2 regions of the Paenibacillus hamazuiensis genome follow, and region 2 is predicted to be linked to the other one. Evidence: riboswitches for the same ligand, from Rfam matches in the RefSeq annotation. Region 2 holds a riboswitch; the other holds the start of a gene.
The links. Region 2 has a riboswitch for thiamine pyrophosphate ahead of thiM (hydroxyethylthiazole kinase). Riboswitches for the same ligand answer to the same signal wherever they lie in the genome.
Positions count from the first base shown of each region.

Region 1: linked by a shared signal. The riboswitch ahead of MYS68_RS21095 (ECF transporter S component) and the one ahead of thiM (hydroxyethylthiazole kinase) in region 2 are both predicted to bind thiamine pyrophosphate.

Region 1 covers NZ_JALRMO010000001.1:4,898,687-4,906,698, reverse strand. Annotated here, with positions in the region: gene MYS68_RS21105 (SH3 domain-containing protein) at 1-924, opposite strand, end outside; gene MYS68_RS21100 (acetylxylan esterase) at 1,137-2,093, shown strand; TPP riboswitch at 2,431-2,540, shown strand; gene MYS68_RS21095 (ECF transporter S component) at 2,706-3,290, shown strand; gene MYS68_RS21090 (ABC transporter ATP-binding protein) at 3,287-4,852, shown strand; gene MYS68_RS21085 (energy-coupling factor transporter transmembrane component T family protein) at 4,833-5,633, shown strand; gene tenA (thiaminase II) at 5,689-6,354, shown strand; gene MYS68_RS21075 (TetR/AcrR family transcriptional regulator) at 7,617-8,012, shown strand, end outside.
Region 2 covers NZ_JALRMO010000001.1:2,967,012-2,975,023, forward strand. Annotated here, with positions in the region: gene MYS68_RS13005 (AraC family transcriptional regulator) at 1-525, shown strand, start outside; gene MYS68_RS13010 (ATP-dependent DNA ligase) at 577-1,482, opposite strand; gene MYS68_RS13015 (sugar phosphate isomerase/epimerase family protein) at 1,805-2,575, opposite strand; gene MYS68_RS13020 (PIG-L deacetylase family protein) at 2,674-3,402, opposite strand; gene thiM (hydroxyethylthiazole kinase) at 3,418-4,236, opposite strand; TPP riboswitch at 4,298-4,409, opposite strand; gene MYS68_RS13030 (glyoxalase superfamily protein) at 4,445-4,840, opposite strand; gene MYS68_RS13035 (response regulator) at 4,900-6,534, opposite strand; gene MYS68_RS13040 (ABC transporter substrate-binding protein) at 6,597-7,922, opposite strand; gene MYS68_RS13045 (cache domain-containing sensor histidine kinase) at 7,919-8,012, opposite strand, start outside.

The DNA of each region.
Region 1 (8,012 bases), 1.9 Mb from region 2:
CGGCGGCCGCAGCCGCAGCGACCGCTCCGGGTTAATCCAGACCGTCCGTCCGCCGCTGGCTTTCACCTGGAACCAACCGTTCCAACGCGCCATTGCCTCCAGCTTCGCACCCGGCTCGAACCAGACGGCTTCGTCGTTCGTTTCGGGCGCGGATACGCCGTAACCTCCGGTCGGCAGCGAGACCGTTTCATGCACAGGCTTGACGCCGATTTTTTCATCTGCCGGCAGCACCCAGCGCGGACCTTGGTCCGTCTCGATCTTGTACCAGACGATTTCCCGGAAGCGGTATCCCTCCTTCCCCGTATCCCAACCGGCTATGACGTGCACGGTTTGCGGCGCAAGCGCAATCGGCGATTTTTTTAAGTAAGGAACTTCATATAGCTGCGTCTCGCGGGTCAGCAGCATGTCGAAGCCGGCGGGCTCTTCCCGGATGTTCTCCAGCAGCAGCGGCTCGTCGAGCCATTTTTCCGACCGGTCCGCGGTCATAATGCGATACCAATCGTGGTATCGGCCGGTGACGTATATTTCCTGCGGAGCGATCCGCTGCTCCGTCAGCGGGGTCAGAGAAGGGGTGTCGTAGAGCGGCTCTACCCTAAGCGTATGGGCGGTAAAGGCGACGGATTCGATCTCTCCTTCGAAGGCTCCCGAACTTCGGGAAATCCATTGCTCTCCGAGCCACGTATCGATTTTGTACCAAATATCCCCTCCGGCGGTTGCGGTATCTTTGATCTTAAGGGTCTGATAAGCACTCAGCCGGCCTGTCGGCGTTTCTTCGCCCGCGGATGCATAAAACGGCGCCTCCTTGACTACGGTGATCACGGAGGGGACGGAAGCTTCCGCCCCGGCTGCATTTGCCCAAGGGAGCGCCATCAGGAGTGCGGCGGCGGCCGCTCTTTGGGCTAGCGCGCCAAATGTTCTTTTCATGTGCATCCATCCGTTCCTTTCGTTATTTTTTGCATGGACAGCGCCCATTATTTGTTAAGACGCTTGGCAGCGTCCAAAGGTTTCCATTGTTTCGGATCTTCGAACGCCGAAAATTTTCAGGAAAACGGTGGGCAGAGGCGAAAAATTTGGTACAATGAAAAGGGTTTCTTACTGGGAATCGTGCCATTTTTCAAGCGAAAGGATGTTCCGTTATGCCACTTGTAGACTTGCCCTTAGCCAAGCTTCGCGAATACCGGCCCGAGCTTACGGCGGAAAAAGATTTCGATTCGTTTTGGCAGCGTCAATTGGAGGTATCCCGAACGTTTCCGCTCAATGCGCGGCTGCAGGAGGTGGAATATCCCGTCTCCAGCGTAAAGGTATACGATCTCGTTTACGACGGCGCGGACGGCACGCCGGTGCACGGCTGGTATGTCGTTCCCGCAGAAGCTCAGGGGCCGCTGCCCGTTATCGTGCGTTATCACGGGTACTCCGGCAACCGCGGGCGCCCGAACGAGCTGCTGCATTGGGCGTCGATGGGGCTTGCGGCGCTTGCGATCGATACGAGAGGACAGGGGGGCCTCACCCCGGATCTCGCCCGTTACCCGGAAGGAAGCGCCGTAGGCTGGATGTCGCTCGGCATTGCCGATCCGAACACGTATTATTACAAGCAGGTGTACATCGACTGCGTGCGTGCACTCGATTTTGTTTGCGCCCGGCCGGAAATCGACGTTTCGCGCATAGCCGTATACGGCGGCAGCCAGGGCGGCGGCTTGACGCTTGCCGTTGCAGGCATTGATGATCGGCCCAAAGTGGCGATGCCGGTTTATCCGTTTCTGTGCGACTTCCGGCGCTCCGTGGAAATTCACAGCACCGGACCGTACCCGGAGATCAAAAACTGGTTCCGCCGCTTCGATCCCGAGCACTTGCAGGAAGAGCAGGTTTACCGGACGCTCAGCTATTTTGACGGGATGAACTTTGCTCCCCGAATCAAAGCGCGCACCTTAATGGCGATCACGCTGCAGGATACGACATGCCCTCCTTCCACGTGTTTTGCCGCCTACAACCATTTGGCCGCGGAGAAGGAGCTGAAGATTTACCACGATTACGGTCACGAAGGGCTGCCTTTTCACGAGGAAGCGATGATGTGGTTCGTTCATCAGCATTTGTAAATATTTTTTTAAGACCATGCATATGAAACGATGAGCCGGTCCATACTATCTTCGACGGTGAAAAAGAGAGGTGTGGTTCCGTTGAACATTTCAACGAAACATTCCAAGGAGATTTCCGACTCGAGATAGAAGCGGAGGGATGTGCCAAAGACTCGTTAGTGTGGTACCCCACAGTAAGGACGTTGCAGGTAAACCGAGGCTCTAGGTAGAGGATAGGAAGATCGACACTAATTCGCCGTCGGAGGGGCTCCCGCAAGGGAGTCCTTTTCCATTATTGAACACCAAAAAATAACAGTTGCGCAAACCGGGATTCATGTTGTATTGTAAAAACAAACCAAATAAGCTTCACGGGGGCTTGATGAAGTCAGGCTGAGATAGCGGCCGTATGCCGCTGACCGTAAATCTGATCTGGGTAATGCCAGCGTAGAGAGGATAAACGTGCGAGTTTTTAAGACCACGCGGTTATTCCGTGTGGTTTTTTGATTTCTCGGGACTATGCTGCCGCTTTACTCCGACAGAGGCAAGGAAGGGGCAGCATGTTATCATGCCGCGCGGCGCCCCTTCTTTTCCGGAAGGGGCTTATTTCATTTAAAAAGGGAGTGAACATGCGTTATGTCCAAGAAGCTCAAGTTGTCCGATATTTTGGTCACCGTCGTGATCGCGGTTCTGTTCGCGGTGATTTACCGTCTGTGGGGGCCGGTATCCGAAGTTGTGAAGCTGGTGGGAGTTCAGGCGGACCAGCTCGTTTACGGCATGTGGTTTATCGCCTCGACCGTCGCATTTTTGCTGATCCGCAAGCCCGGTATTGCACTGCTCGCCGAGGCTGCGGCGGCCTCCGGTGAACTTGTCATGGGCTCGCAGTACGGCGTGGAGGCGCTGACCTACGGCATTATGCAAGGTTTGGGGGCTGAGCTTGTCTTCGCTCTTTTCGCTTACCGCAAGGCGTCGCTGTCTTCCGCCTGTCTCGCCGCTGTAGGCGCCGCCGCCGGGTCGCTGGTTATGGACGTTTACAAAGGGTCCATGGCCGACCTCGTTTCGTGGAACCTGGCGCTGTACATCGTGTTCCGTTTTGTCGGCTCGGTGTTCTTCACGGGCATCTGCGCCTACTATCTGGTTAAGGCGTTGGAAGCGACGGGAGTTACGAGCCTTGTGCGTCCGGCTTCGCAAGACGATTATAAGGCGCTGGATTTCAAATGAGCGCCGGCGCGGCGGGTGTGGAAAAGCTGCGGCTGAAATTTCCCGGCACGGACGGGCTTCTGTTCGCGGATCTTACGCTGCAGGTGGAGCCCGGCCAGAAGGTGCTGCTGCTCGGTCCGAGCGGCTGCGGGAAAAGCACGCTGCTGCAGGTGTTGACCGGGCTTATCCCCGGTTCGATCGACATTCCGCTCAAATATGAGCGGATTCGCATTCCGGAATCGTGGGGATATGTGTTTCAGGATCCGGATACGCAGTTTTGCATGCCGTTCGTCGATGAAGAGCTTGCTTTCGTGCTGGAAAACCTGCAGGTGCCGCGGGAACGCATGAGGGGGATGATGAGCGGTCTGCTGGAGCGTGTAGGTCTTCAGCTTGGCGATCTGCATACCCCGATTGCGGCATTGTCGCAGGGCATGAAGCAGCGGCTTGCGATCGCGTCGGTGATGGCGCTGCAGCCGGAGGCGCTGTTTCTCGACGAGCCGACGGCACTGCTCGATCCGGAGGGCACCAAGATGGTGTGGGAGACGATCAAATCCATCGGGCAAGGCAAGACGGTGGTCATCGTCGAGCATAAAATCGACGAGGTGATCGATTTCGTCGATCGGGTCGTCATATTTGACGCGGCGGGCGCGATTATCGCCGACGGCGCAGCCGGGGCCGTATTCCGCGAGCACAAGCGGCTGCTCGCGGAATACGGGATCTGGTACCCCGGCGTATGGCAGGATTACGCCGGGAGCGAGCGGTTCCGGACGCTGCGCGCGTCCGGAGAAGCGGCTGCGGCGGCGGACTCGGGGACGCCGCCGCAAGGTGCGGGCAGCGGCGCGGCGGCCGCTCCGCTGCTGGAGCTGCGCGATTTCGCCGGCTACCGCGGCGGCAAAATCGCGCGCATCGAGGCGGCGGAGGCACGTGCCGCCGCGGGCGAGTGGATCGCCGTTGTCGGCGAGAACGGCGCCGGGAAAAGCACGCTGCTGCAAGCGTTGATGCAGCTCATCGCGACAAGCGGGGGCTACCGGCTGGAAGGCCGGGAAGTCCGCCGGTTCGACGACGTCGCCGGTGCGCTCGGCTTCGTGTTCCAAAACCCGGAGTTCCAGTTTGTGACGAACTCCGTCCACGATGAAATCGCCCATACGCTTCGCATGGAGCAAGGGCGGAGCGATAACGCCGCCGCGGCGCAGCTCGATGCTGAAGTGCGCGGGCAGCTCGCGCGTTTCGGGCTCGACGGCACGGAAACGCGGCATCCGTACCAGCTGTCGCTTGGCCAGAAGCGCAGGCTCAGCGTCGCCGCCACGGCGGTTCGCGGCCGGCAGGCGATGCTGCTCGACGAGCCGACGTTCGGCCAGGATGCGAAAAATACGTTCGCGCTGCTGGAGAAGCTGGAGGAGTGGAGACAGCTCGGGACGACACTGATCATGGTTACCCACGATATGGACATCGTCCGGCATTTTGCGACGCGCGTCTGGGTCGTGCGGCAGGGGAAGCTGATCCGCGATACGGAGCCGGCCGTGTTTTTGCAGGAGCGCGCCGCAAGTGGGGAGGTGAGGCCGGATGCTGCCCTTTGCATTTAATGAGACGTGGCTTCACCGGATCAACCCCGCCTTGAAGCTTGCGCTTAGTTTGGTCGTATTTCTGTTCGTGCTGATGACGGACAACATCAACATCCTGATTTATTTTACGGTTTTCGGCTTTGTGCTGCTTGCGCTTTTTACCGGTCATCCGGGGCGCCGGGTGCTGCTTTTGTCGCTGCCGTTCGTGCTGCTGTTCGTCTCCTCATCGGTGTCGATGACGTTTTTCGGAAAAGGCGACACCGTTTGGTTCAAGTGGGGACTGATCCGCATATCCGAAGAGAGCTTTATCCGGGGCATGCACGTCGGTCTGAAAACGGTCAACTTCGCCGCGGTCGGCCTGCTCTTTGCGCTGACGACGCGCCCGGTGCTGCTGTTTTACTCGCTGATGCAGCAGGCGAAGCTTCCGGCGAAGTACGCCTACAGCTTTATGGCGGCGATGAGGCTCATCCCGATCATGATGGACGAATTCCAAATTTTGCGCCAGGCGCTGAAAGTGCGCGGCGTCCGTTATCGGCGCGGGCTGGCCGGCGTGTTCGACCGTTTGAAAATGTATGCAATCCCGCTGCTGGCGCAGAGCATTCGCCGGGCACAGCGGATCGCGGTTGCGATGGAAGCGAAACGTTTTTCGTCGGGGCAGGCGAGAACGTACTATTACGAGACCGGTTTTTCCGGCAACGACGCGGTATTTGCGGCGTATTGGATGCTGGCGGCCGCTTTGGCCTTGTATGCAGGGCACCATCTGCCGCTGCTGGCTGTGACGGATGTGCGGTATTCGCCGTAAGGCGTTGTGCCGAAACCGGCTCGCTCCGCAAAACAATTTTAGGAGGTATTGGTCCATGAAATTTTCCGATCAGCTGCGCAAGGAAGCGGATGCCGTATGGCAGGCGAGCTTCGACCACCCGTTTGTCACAGGCATCGCCGACGGCTCCTTGCCTTTATCCAGCTTCAGGCATTATGTGCTGAACGACGCTTATTATTTAAGCCAGTTTGCCAAAGTTCAAGCGCTCGGTGCGGCCAAGGCGAGCGATCTGTTCACCTCGGGCCGGATGGCCGCCCATGTGCAGGGCACCTACAACGCCGAGCTGGCGCTGCATGAGAAGTTCGCGAAGCTGCTTGACATCACCGAGGAAGAGCGCAGAGCCTTCGAGCCATCTCCTTCGTCGTACGCCTACACTTCGCATCTGTATCGCGCCGCATACACCGGGCATCTCGGCGATATTATCGCTGCGATATTGCCCTGCTATTGGCTGTATTACGAGATCGGCGAGCGGCTGAAGGGGGCGACGCCGGAGGAGCCGATTTACCGCGAATGGATTGCCGCCTACGGCGGAGAATGGTTCCGCGAGCTCGTTCAGGAGCAGATCGACCGGCTCGACGAGATTGCCGCGCAAGTATCGGAGGCGGACCGCGAGCGGATGAAGTCGCATTTTATGATCAGCAGCCGTTATGAGCTGATGTTTTGGGAGATGGCCTACACGCTGGAAAAATGGCCTGTGGCCTGACTCTCCTCTCGAAGAACTCCCCGCCGGGGGTTCTTTTTTGTTGGCCGACGATGCGGGCGAACCCTGATTCGCCCGCACGCAGGATCGGGGCTGCGACCCGAACGCTGTTCGCATGTAACGGTTGTGACAGAGCTTATTTCGCACGAAATGCTCATTTTCAAATTCTTACGGTTGAGAGCGAGCCTATTTAAAGGATTATCCGATAAAAGATCGGCATATGGCCCAAATAACCTCAACCAGACCCGTTACAATTTTAAAATCGGCAAAATCCCCGCAATAACCTTTGTGGCAACCGTTAGAAATTTGATCGCATCCGACTCACTTTATCTCCGGTAGCGGGTGAAGGATGCCTTCAGCCCTGCCCTTGGCTTTTGCTCCTTCGGTTCTGGATGCTTCATCACGCAGGAATTTCAGCCGGGCTTCGTACTCCATTCGAGTTTGAGCGTCCTGACATACCACGCACGTGAATGTTCAGTAACGAGCAATCATAGGATGCACGAGAACAGCACATCTACGCACAGGGGGCGGTAACCTTAATGGCGGCTTCATTCCCGGTACTAGATAAAAATAGTACTATCCGGCCTGGAAAAACCTTTTAAAATGGAGGTTAGAAGATCATTCGACGACTGGAATTGGGGATAGACCGCCGTGGAAAAAGAGGAGCGTATACTCAGGCTTAGGCAGGTTGAAACGGATTGTTACCGGATATGTTTCTATTTGCTGCAGTGCGAGAAAAAGGCGTGCGCTGCGGCGCAGCATGCCTTGAGCAGTCTGTTTGGCTGCGACGCCTTTTTTGGCTCGGATCCTAGGCGGGTCCATGACATGCTTCGCGAGCAATCCGTAAAATCCGCCCTCCGAATCATGCAGGAAGCTGGACATCCGGTTGATCCATACGTTGAACGACGAGCCCCTAAGTAACTTGATTCGCGACGCTTTTGCGGCAGCCCGTTTTTCCCAACAGAAACCACTTTAAAATCATTCCAACGATTCGTTTTAGCGTGTAGTTGAATCGGATCCTCATCTTGCGACCTAAACGGACAATGCTTGAACCCTCCTTATTCGTTCCCCCCCTTGTGGCGAACAACCGGCAAGAGTATTACTTTTGAAATGATCGGCCAAGTTCCGGGTTATTCGCTTTTGACACAATAACGAATGTTTGCAATGATTGCTCCAATCGCCTATAATACTGAATAAATGTTCAGTATTATTTTTCGAACTTTTCTCTTAATCAATCTATCATCCGGAAAAGCGGTGAAGATGACGTGAATAAAAAGAAACAGCAAACCGAGCAAACGAAGAAGAAAATCGCCGATGCTGCAAGAGCTTTATTCGCTCAAAAAGGCTATAAAGCAACATCCATAGAAGATATTGTGAAAGCGACCGGGTGCAGCGCAGGCAACATCTATTATCATTTCAAAAACAAGGAAGGGCTTTTTGTATATTTGCTTGAAGAGTGGAACACGGAATGGGATAAAACATGGCTGGCCAAAGAAACGCTGTACCCCACCACGACCGATAAATTATACGGCATGGCCGAACAATTGGCGTTCGATCAACTAAATCATCCATTGACCAAGGCCGCTGACGAGTTTTTCAACAACTCGGAGAAAGCCCCGGATGTGGGGGAGCGAATTAATGAAATGGTCGAAGGTTATCTT
Region 2 (8,012 bases):
CTTCCTTCTTACGCGCAGCTTACCGGCTCGGATATGGAATGCATGGACCGCCTTCTCGATCAAATGTACCGCGAATATGGAGGCAGCGGGCGCTGGAGAGAAACGGTGATCCTGCTCAAGCTGAAGGAGGCGCTCGTCTATTTCGACCGTTTCCGCAGGGGACACGCATCCGACCCGGCCACTCCGTCCCGCCCCGCCGTCAAGCAAGGGTATCCGGTATGGCCGATCATCCATTACATTCACCGCAACTACCAGGAGGACCTGTCGCTTTCCGATCTGGCCAAAAAGTTTCCGCTCAGCGTCTCGCGCATCAGCGAGGTGATCAAGCAGACGACGGGGCAGACGTTCGTCCACTTTCTGCACGATCTGCGTATCCGCCACGCCTGCGGCCTGCTGGTTTCCACCGAAATGAGCGTGGCGGAAATCGCGCTGGAGGTCGGTTACGGCTCGTACAAGACGTTTTCCCGCATCTTTCGGGAGAGCAAAGGCGTAGTCCCGACCGAATACCGCAAGCTGAAAGCCTGATCTGACGCCCCTTTAAGCGTTTGACCGACCGCCTCCGCAGCGCCGAAACGCTTACCCTGGCCAAACGCAATCTTCCGGAGCCTTGTCCGGAACGAACCGTACAAACGACGTTTCCTTCAGCTGATGCGTATCCGTGCGGTCCGCATATTGGATGCGGCACACGAGGCGAGGCTCCAGCCGCTGAACGCCCCTTTCCCGGGCCGCATGCAAAGGCTGCGCCAACTCCAGAAAAAGCCGCCGCATTTCCTCGGAAATGCCGCTGCTGACCGATGCGACCGGTTTGTTTTTGACTGTTCGGAAATGAAGGCCGAGCACCAGTTCGAACGGCTCCATACGGTATCCGAGCACTACGGTATCAATGGTCCGGACATGCTTGAATTTAAGCCAGTCCGCAGTGCGCGAGCCCGGGACGTACAGCGAATGCTTCCGCTTCGCCACGATTCCTTCCAGTCCGAGCGCATCCGTCTGCTCGAACAAAACGCGTCCGTCCCCCTCCCGGTACATCGTAGGGGTCAAAAGAGCGGAAGGCCGGATTATGCCCTGCAGACGGCGCTTCCGTTCCATCAGCGGTTCGTTCAAGAGAGAATCGCCGCCGCTGAACAACACGTCGAACGCAACAAATGTCGCAGGATGCGTTCGCAGCGCCTGTTCGATTTTGAGCGAATGGCTGAGCCTGAGCCGATAGGCAAAATCGTCAAACGCCGGCCTGCCGTCACGCAGGCAGATGCCTTCGCAATCCAAAATCGCCGAATGCGCATCGATCGCGTCGGCCGCCTGCGCAAGCTCAGGGAATTTAAAGGTGACATTTGCCCCGTTTCGGGCATATGCCTCCACGCGGTCGCCGTTTTTGTGCAGCTGTATCCTCGCTCCATCCCATTTCGGCTCAAATATGTAATTATCGTCGTCAAACGGCGCCGTTCCCGGCGCGGCCAGCATGGGCGGTATGAACGTCGGCACATTCTCTCTCCTTTCCTAAATCCGCACCCTTTTTACCCATTGTAACCCCCATCTTGCGAAAAAACACGTAACCGGCGGCATAACAACGCGAACAAATCCCCAAAGTGCAGTGAACCTCCGCAGCCTATACCGTTAGAGCAGAAGGATCTGCCGGCACCGGACGCTCCACCTAACCACGGATGAACTTCCTGGATTCGCCGATCAAAGCGTTTGGAAATACATTTTGGGGGCCCCCGTTTATCCTCAAATATCAGCCGCACCTAGTTTCCTAATAAGGCAAAAAAGCCGTCCCCGTCGGGACGGCTTTCCGCGATTCGCCGATTTATTTTCCGAAGCCAAGCGCCTGCAAATTGCGCAAGCTGATCTCCAGGCTGTCGAACGGATTGCGCTCATAGCACTGATCCTGCTCCACCGCGCCCCACTCGACGCCGGTATCCACGCATGCCTGCAAAATGCGCGGGAAGTTCATGTTGCCTTCGCCCACTTCGGCAAACAACCGCTCGCCGCGGTTATTCGTTACCTTCATGTCCTTCAGGTGCACGACCATCATGCGGCCTTTGACCTTTTCGATCCACGCCGCCGGATCGGCGCCGCCGGCCTGCACCCAATGCACGTCGAGCTCAAAATGGACCGCTTCCGGATCGGCCTGCTCGAACAAAATGTCCATGCCGGTTTTGCCGTCGAATTTGACAAACTCGAAATCGTGGTTGTGATAAATAAACTGCAGCCCGGCTTCACGCAGCTTTTTGCCGATATCCGTGGCGATTTTGGCAAACTTTTCGTACCCTTCGCGGGAATCCCGAAACTCTTGCGGCAACCCGCCGAGCCCGACATATTTGCAGTTCCACAGCTGGTGTTTCTCGATTACTTCGTCCAGCTTCTCCGTCAAATCTCCGTACGAAATGTGCGTCGCGCAGATCGCCAGCTGCTCCTGGTCCGCCAGTTCCTTCAGCCGGCGGCTGTCGATCGGACCTACCCCGGACACCTGAACCGCATTGTAACCGATTTGCTTCACTTTTTTCAGCGTCGCCGCGATGTCTTCCGGAGTTTTCAAAAAATCTCTTAACGTGTATAGCTGTGCCGCAATTTTCAAAATGATCACCCAATCTGCGTTTAATAAGATTCATCCCCATCATACCATCATCGCAGGGACAAAATCATCGCATCCCGTTTGCGAAAATAAACGCAAATTTAACTGTGGTTGGTGTCGTCATGAAGCCCATCCAGCACGGACTTCTCCGTTTTTTTCGGCCAGCGGATTCCCCGCTCCCAGGCAAGCACAAACTCCTCGTAGCGCCTCGCTTCCGGAACTTTATCCAACGTTCCGAATGCGCGTTCGATCGCCAGCAGCTGGGAGCGATGCGCCTTGAGCGCCTCCGCTTTCATCGCCCACATGTCCGCCGTGTCCAGCCTGACGGACGGAAGATGCCCGCTTAACTCAAGCGCGGGAGAAGAGCAGTAGTACAGCTTTTGCACCGACGGGCCTCCTCCGCCGAGCACCGCCTTCGTCGTCACCTGCGAGATCGCGATATGGTCGCGATGCCCGTTTCCCCCGTCCGGCGGAAACGTCACGACCACCTGCGGTTCGTGCCGCTGCAAAAAAGCCGTCACCTGCCGCAAAAACTCGTCCGGATCGGCTTCCTGCAGCTGCCCGTCCGGAAAATCGAGAAACTGAACCGCCTCTTGCGGAATCCCCAGGATGCGTGCCGCCTCTTCCATTTCCCGAACACGGATTGCTCCAAGCTGCTCTCTGGTCAAATTCAAATCTTTGACGTAGCCGTTTTTGTACCCTGCGTCCCCCTTTGTGGCAAGCAGCAGCGATACGGGCACCTGCGCGTCCGCCAGCTTGCGGATGAGGCACGAACAAAGAAACGTCTCGTCGTCCGGATGGGCAAATAAAAACGCGACTTTCGCCGTCATGCGCTTCTCCCCCGTCTAGTCGGCTCGGCGAACCGATGCGTACTCGGCAAGCTCGGTCCGGCCAATCCGGTGCAGCCGGTTCAGCAGCTCCACCTGAAAGGCGCCGGGGCTATCCGGGCCGGAAAGCCGTACGGCGGCTTCGGCCGCTGCGCTGTAATAGGCGAGCGCCGCTGCGGTAGCCGCCACCGGGTCCGGCTCCACTGCGGCAAACGCACCGATGATCGATGTGAGCAGGCAGCCCGTTCCCGTTACTCGGGTCAGGAGCGGCGTTCCGCCGCTGACTATGTACGCGAGCTCGCCATCGCTCACGACGTCTTCCTTGCCGGTAACCGCCACCGTGCAGCCTAACGTTTTCGCCGCTTCGCGGGCCAACGCGACGACATCGGCTCCCGACTGCTCAGCCGCATCGACGCCTTTGATCGACCAAGCTTTGCCGATGACATTGGCCACTTCCGCCGCGTTGCCTCTTAAGATGGACACCCGCAGCTCCTTCATGATGCGCCTGGCGGTTTCCGTACGGTAGGGCGTCGCCCCGGCTCCAACCGGGTCGAAAATAACCGGCACGCCATGCAAATTCGCCGACTCGCCGGCAATCCTCATCGACCGAACGACCGATTCGTCGAGCGTCCCCATATTCAGCACGAGGGCGCCGGCGATTTTCGCCATATCGGCCACTTCTTCATGGGCGTAGGCCATCACGGGCGATGCCCCCAAAGCGAGCAGCCCGTTGGCGGTAAAGTTCGTCACCACCACATTCGTAATGTTATGCACTAGCGGGCTTTGGGCCCGCACTTTCTCCAAAATGTCGGCGATTCGCCCGGAGTTTACGGTCATGCGGTTTTCCTCCTTTTTTTTCGCGAAGCAGACAAAAAAACACCTCCGCGTCAGGCAAAGGTGCTCTGCATCTTCGCTCTCCCTACGCCGGCATTATCCTGGCAGGTTCAAACGGTAAACGGCGGACCGGCCGTACTCTCAGCCCGCTCCTGCGGGCTCCCATGGCGTATGAAATTACTTTTTATGATACCGTACTGTTTAATCACGGTCAATCATCTTGACGAGGAGCGGCCTCCTCGTAAAAAACAATTCGGTTCCCGAACGGATCGTGCACGCTAAACTCCTTGGTGTCCCACGGAGTCCGCTCCAGTCCGGGACGGGCGTATTTATAGTTTTTACCGAGCAGTCCCGCATGGTACTCAGCGATGCCGCTTACGGGGATGCGAACCGCCGCCCCCGGGCAAGCGTCCCCATGATGCTCCGACAAATGGAGCACGCAGGAGCCGAGGGAAATTTGCATATACAGCGGCAAATTCTCCTCGAACCGATGCTCCCAGTCGCACCGGAACTCCAAAAAGTCCAAGTAAAACCGCTTCGCCTTCTCTTCATCAAAAATGCGGATGATCGGCGTTGCCGACCCCATCGCCACTTCGCGATGTTCCATCATCTGCACCTCCCGGTTAATTGGGCTGCAGGTCCGTCAGCGTACCCACAGCCATTGTATCACAATTGAACCGCGGTGCGGTATTCGGACGGAGTCTTGCCTTTCAGCTTCTTGAACACCTGGGTAAAATATTTCGGGTCCCTGTAACCGACAAGGGGCGCCACCTGATACACCTTCACTTCCGTATTCCGCAAAATGGAGCATGCCCGATCGATGCGCAATTGGGTTAAATATTCAAGAAACGTCACGCCGCTCTCTTTCTTGAACAGCACGCAAAAATGGCTGCAGCTGAGGCCCGCGAACTCCGCAACCTCATCGATGCCGAGATCGTAATGGTACCTCTCCGCCATATAGTCCATCGCTTTGCGGATCGAACGCTTCTCTTCCTCCCGGGAAACGTCGTCGGCAAATTCGTCGATATACCGCTCCAGCGTCGCCGCAAGCAGCCGTTCGGCTTCGTCGAGCGTGCCGCATTGCGGGAACTGGGCGATCAGCTCCTGCAGCTGCGGCAGCGGTTTGCCGCACAGATCGGCAAGCCGGCGGGACAGGCCGACCGACAGCTCGATCATCAGCGCGGCCGCCTCCTCCTGGTGCAGGTCGCCCTCCCGCATATCGCCGGTGAGCCGCCCGATATGCGCAGCCAGCCGCGGCTTGTCGAAGCCGGCCATCGCCTCGGCAAGCCGCAGCTCCCAGCCGGGCAGCGCCGCTGCGGCGGTCCGGCTGCGCGGTGACGTGCCGCCGCCTGCCTCCTGTCCGACTGCCGACGGCTGCGCATCGGCGTACACCCGCTCGCGTCCGCCGGCGAATCGCGCCAGCAGCGCATGCGACGCGCTGCGGTAGCATGCGTAAAGCTCGCTTACGCCGGAATGCTTCCGGCTGATGCCGACCGAACACGACAGCTTCGTGCACGATTTGACCAGCCGGATGATCTCTTCGGCGATCCGCCCGATTTCCGCGTCCGCCTGATCCCCGCGGGACGAATCGGCATGCTGCAGCAGCATGACCCATTCTCCGCTGCGGAACGGAAATACGGTGAACGCGCCGCATTTCTCCCCGTATTCGGTCAGCACGTTGCCGACCGCGAAAAACCACAGCTTCCGGTCCTCGCGGCTCCAGCGGGCGACCTCCAGCATGTCGTCGAGCGCGATGACCAGCATCGCGTACGGATGCTCGAGATCCCAGCCTCGCAGCCAATACGAAGGATCGAACGGCTTGTCGCCGCCCTCCAGCATGCTGCCGATCAGTCGTTCCCTGACGAGGCTGGACAGCGCCTGAGCCGACCGCGTCAAGTAATCGCGCTCCGAATGAATCTCGGCCTCCTGATCGAGGCGGGTTTTCGCTTCGCGCATCACCGACTCCAATTCCTCGTGGTCGATCGGCTTGAGCAAATAGTCGAAAGCGCCGTGCCGCAGCGCCTCCCGGGCATACTCGAACTCCCCGTACCCGCTCAGCAGCACGAAAAGAGGGGTTCCCTCGCGCTGCCCCGCCTCCTTCATCATGGAGATCCCGTCCAGCATCGGCATCCGGATATCGCTGATCACAATATCCGGCTTCGCGCTTCGGATCACGGCAAGCCCTTCTTCGCCGTTGGCCGCTTCGCCGACGATCGCAATGCCCAGCTCTTCCCACGGCAGCGCGACCTTTAGACTTCGCAAAATGATCGGTTCGTCGTCCACAAGGACAACCCGGTACATCCTGGACAAGTGAAACCTCCTCCCTTTTAAAGATTTCGTCTCAATCGTTCTTGGCGTGTTCCTTATTTCCCGGTCAGCTCATAATACTGGCGAAGCTCCTTTTCCATCGACTCCAGCGCTTCCCGGGCGGTGACGCCTCCGGAAATGAGCCGTTCGGCCGCCTGGAAAAAAGGCTCCTGCAGCGCCGGAGGAAGCGTGTTATCATACGGCACGAATGTCGCCTTGGACGCCTCCAGCAAATCGACGATTTGCTTGTACACCGGCCCGGTCCGGGCATAATCGACATCGATTTTCATCGACGGAAGGCGCGACGACTCATAGACGATGCGCCGCTGCACGTCCGGGGAGTAAATCGCCTTCAGCAGCTCCAGCGCCGCCTTTTTCCGTTCCCCTTCCAGATTGGCGGAAAGACCGATGCCGAACGTGTAGCCGCTGGCAAGCCCCTGCGAAGAATCTTTGGCCGGCTGCGCCAGCTCCGGAAAGTTGAACACCCCCACATTCTCCGCAAAGCCGTTTCTGGCACCGTCGCCCTGAAACAAATTCAGTTCCCAGCTCCCGTTCAAAAACATCCCGGCCTTCCCGTCCATGAACAAATTTTCCGCATACGCGATGCTGCGGCTTTCCGACTGGTCGGGAAACGGATTCAGCCGGGCAAATTCGGCAAAACGTTCGGTCGCCCGCTCGTATTCGCCGCTTAAGAAGCTGCCGCTTCCTTTCACGATACGGTCGATCGCTCCCGAGCCGGCATACCGCTGCAAAAAGTAATGGTAGTGCATGGCGCCCGGCCAACGTTCCTCGTTTCCCATCGCGAAAGGCACGATGCCCGCCGCCTTCAGCTTCCCGATCGTATCGACAAGCTGCATCCAATCGGTCGGCACGGTCAGCCCGAGGTTCGCGAATATTCGCTTGTTGTAATACACCGGCTCGGCGAAGCCTTCGATCGGCAGTCCGTAAACGCCTTGGCCGAATGTCCACAGACTGAGGTCGTGAAAGCTGTTTTCCATCCCGTTTTCCTGCAAAAATCCGGACAAATCGAGCAGCCGCCCTGCGCGTACGTACGGCTCGATCTCGGCGCCTCCGAACAAGGCGAACAAATCCGGCGGGTTGCCCGTCACCATCTCGCTCTTCAGTCTCATCTCACGATGGATCGTCTGGTGCAGCCCTTCGAAATCGACCCGCACGTTCGGATGCTCCGCCTCGAACTGCTTGATCACATCCCAGACGATGCGCTGCATTTTCAAATTATGCTCCTGTATCCATACATGGCGAAAGCTGAGCTTGATCTTCTCCTGCGGCGGATCCGCCGCTTTCGGCGAACAGCCGGAAGACGCTCCCAACATAGCCGCTGCCGCAAAGGTCAGCAGGCTCTTATGCAGCCGCCCGCTCATATCGCCGCCCCCTTTATGACTGCGTCCATGCGAGGAATTCGAATGCGCACGATCGTTCCCTCACCCGCCGCCGAACAAACCATGATGCCG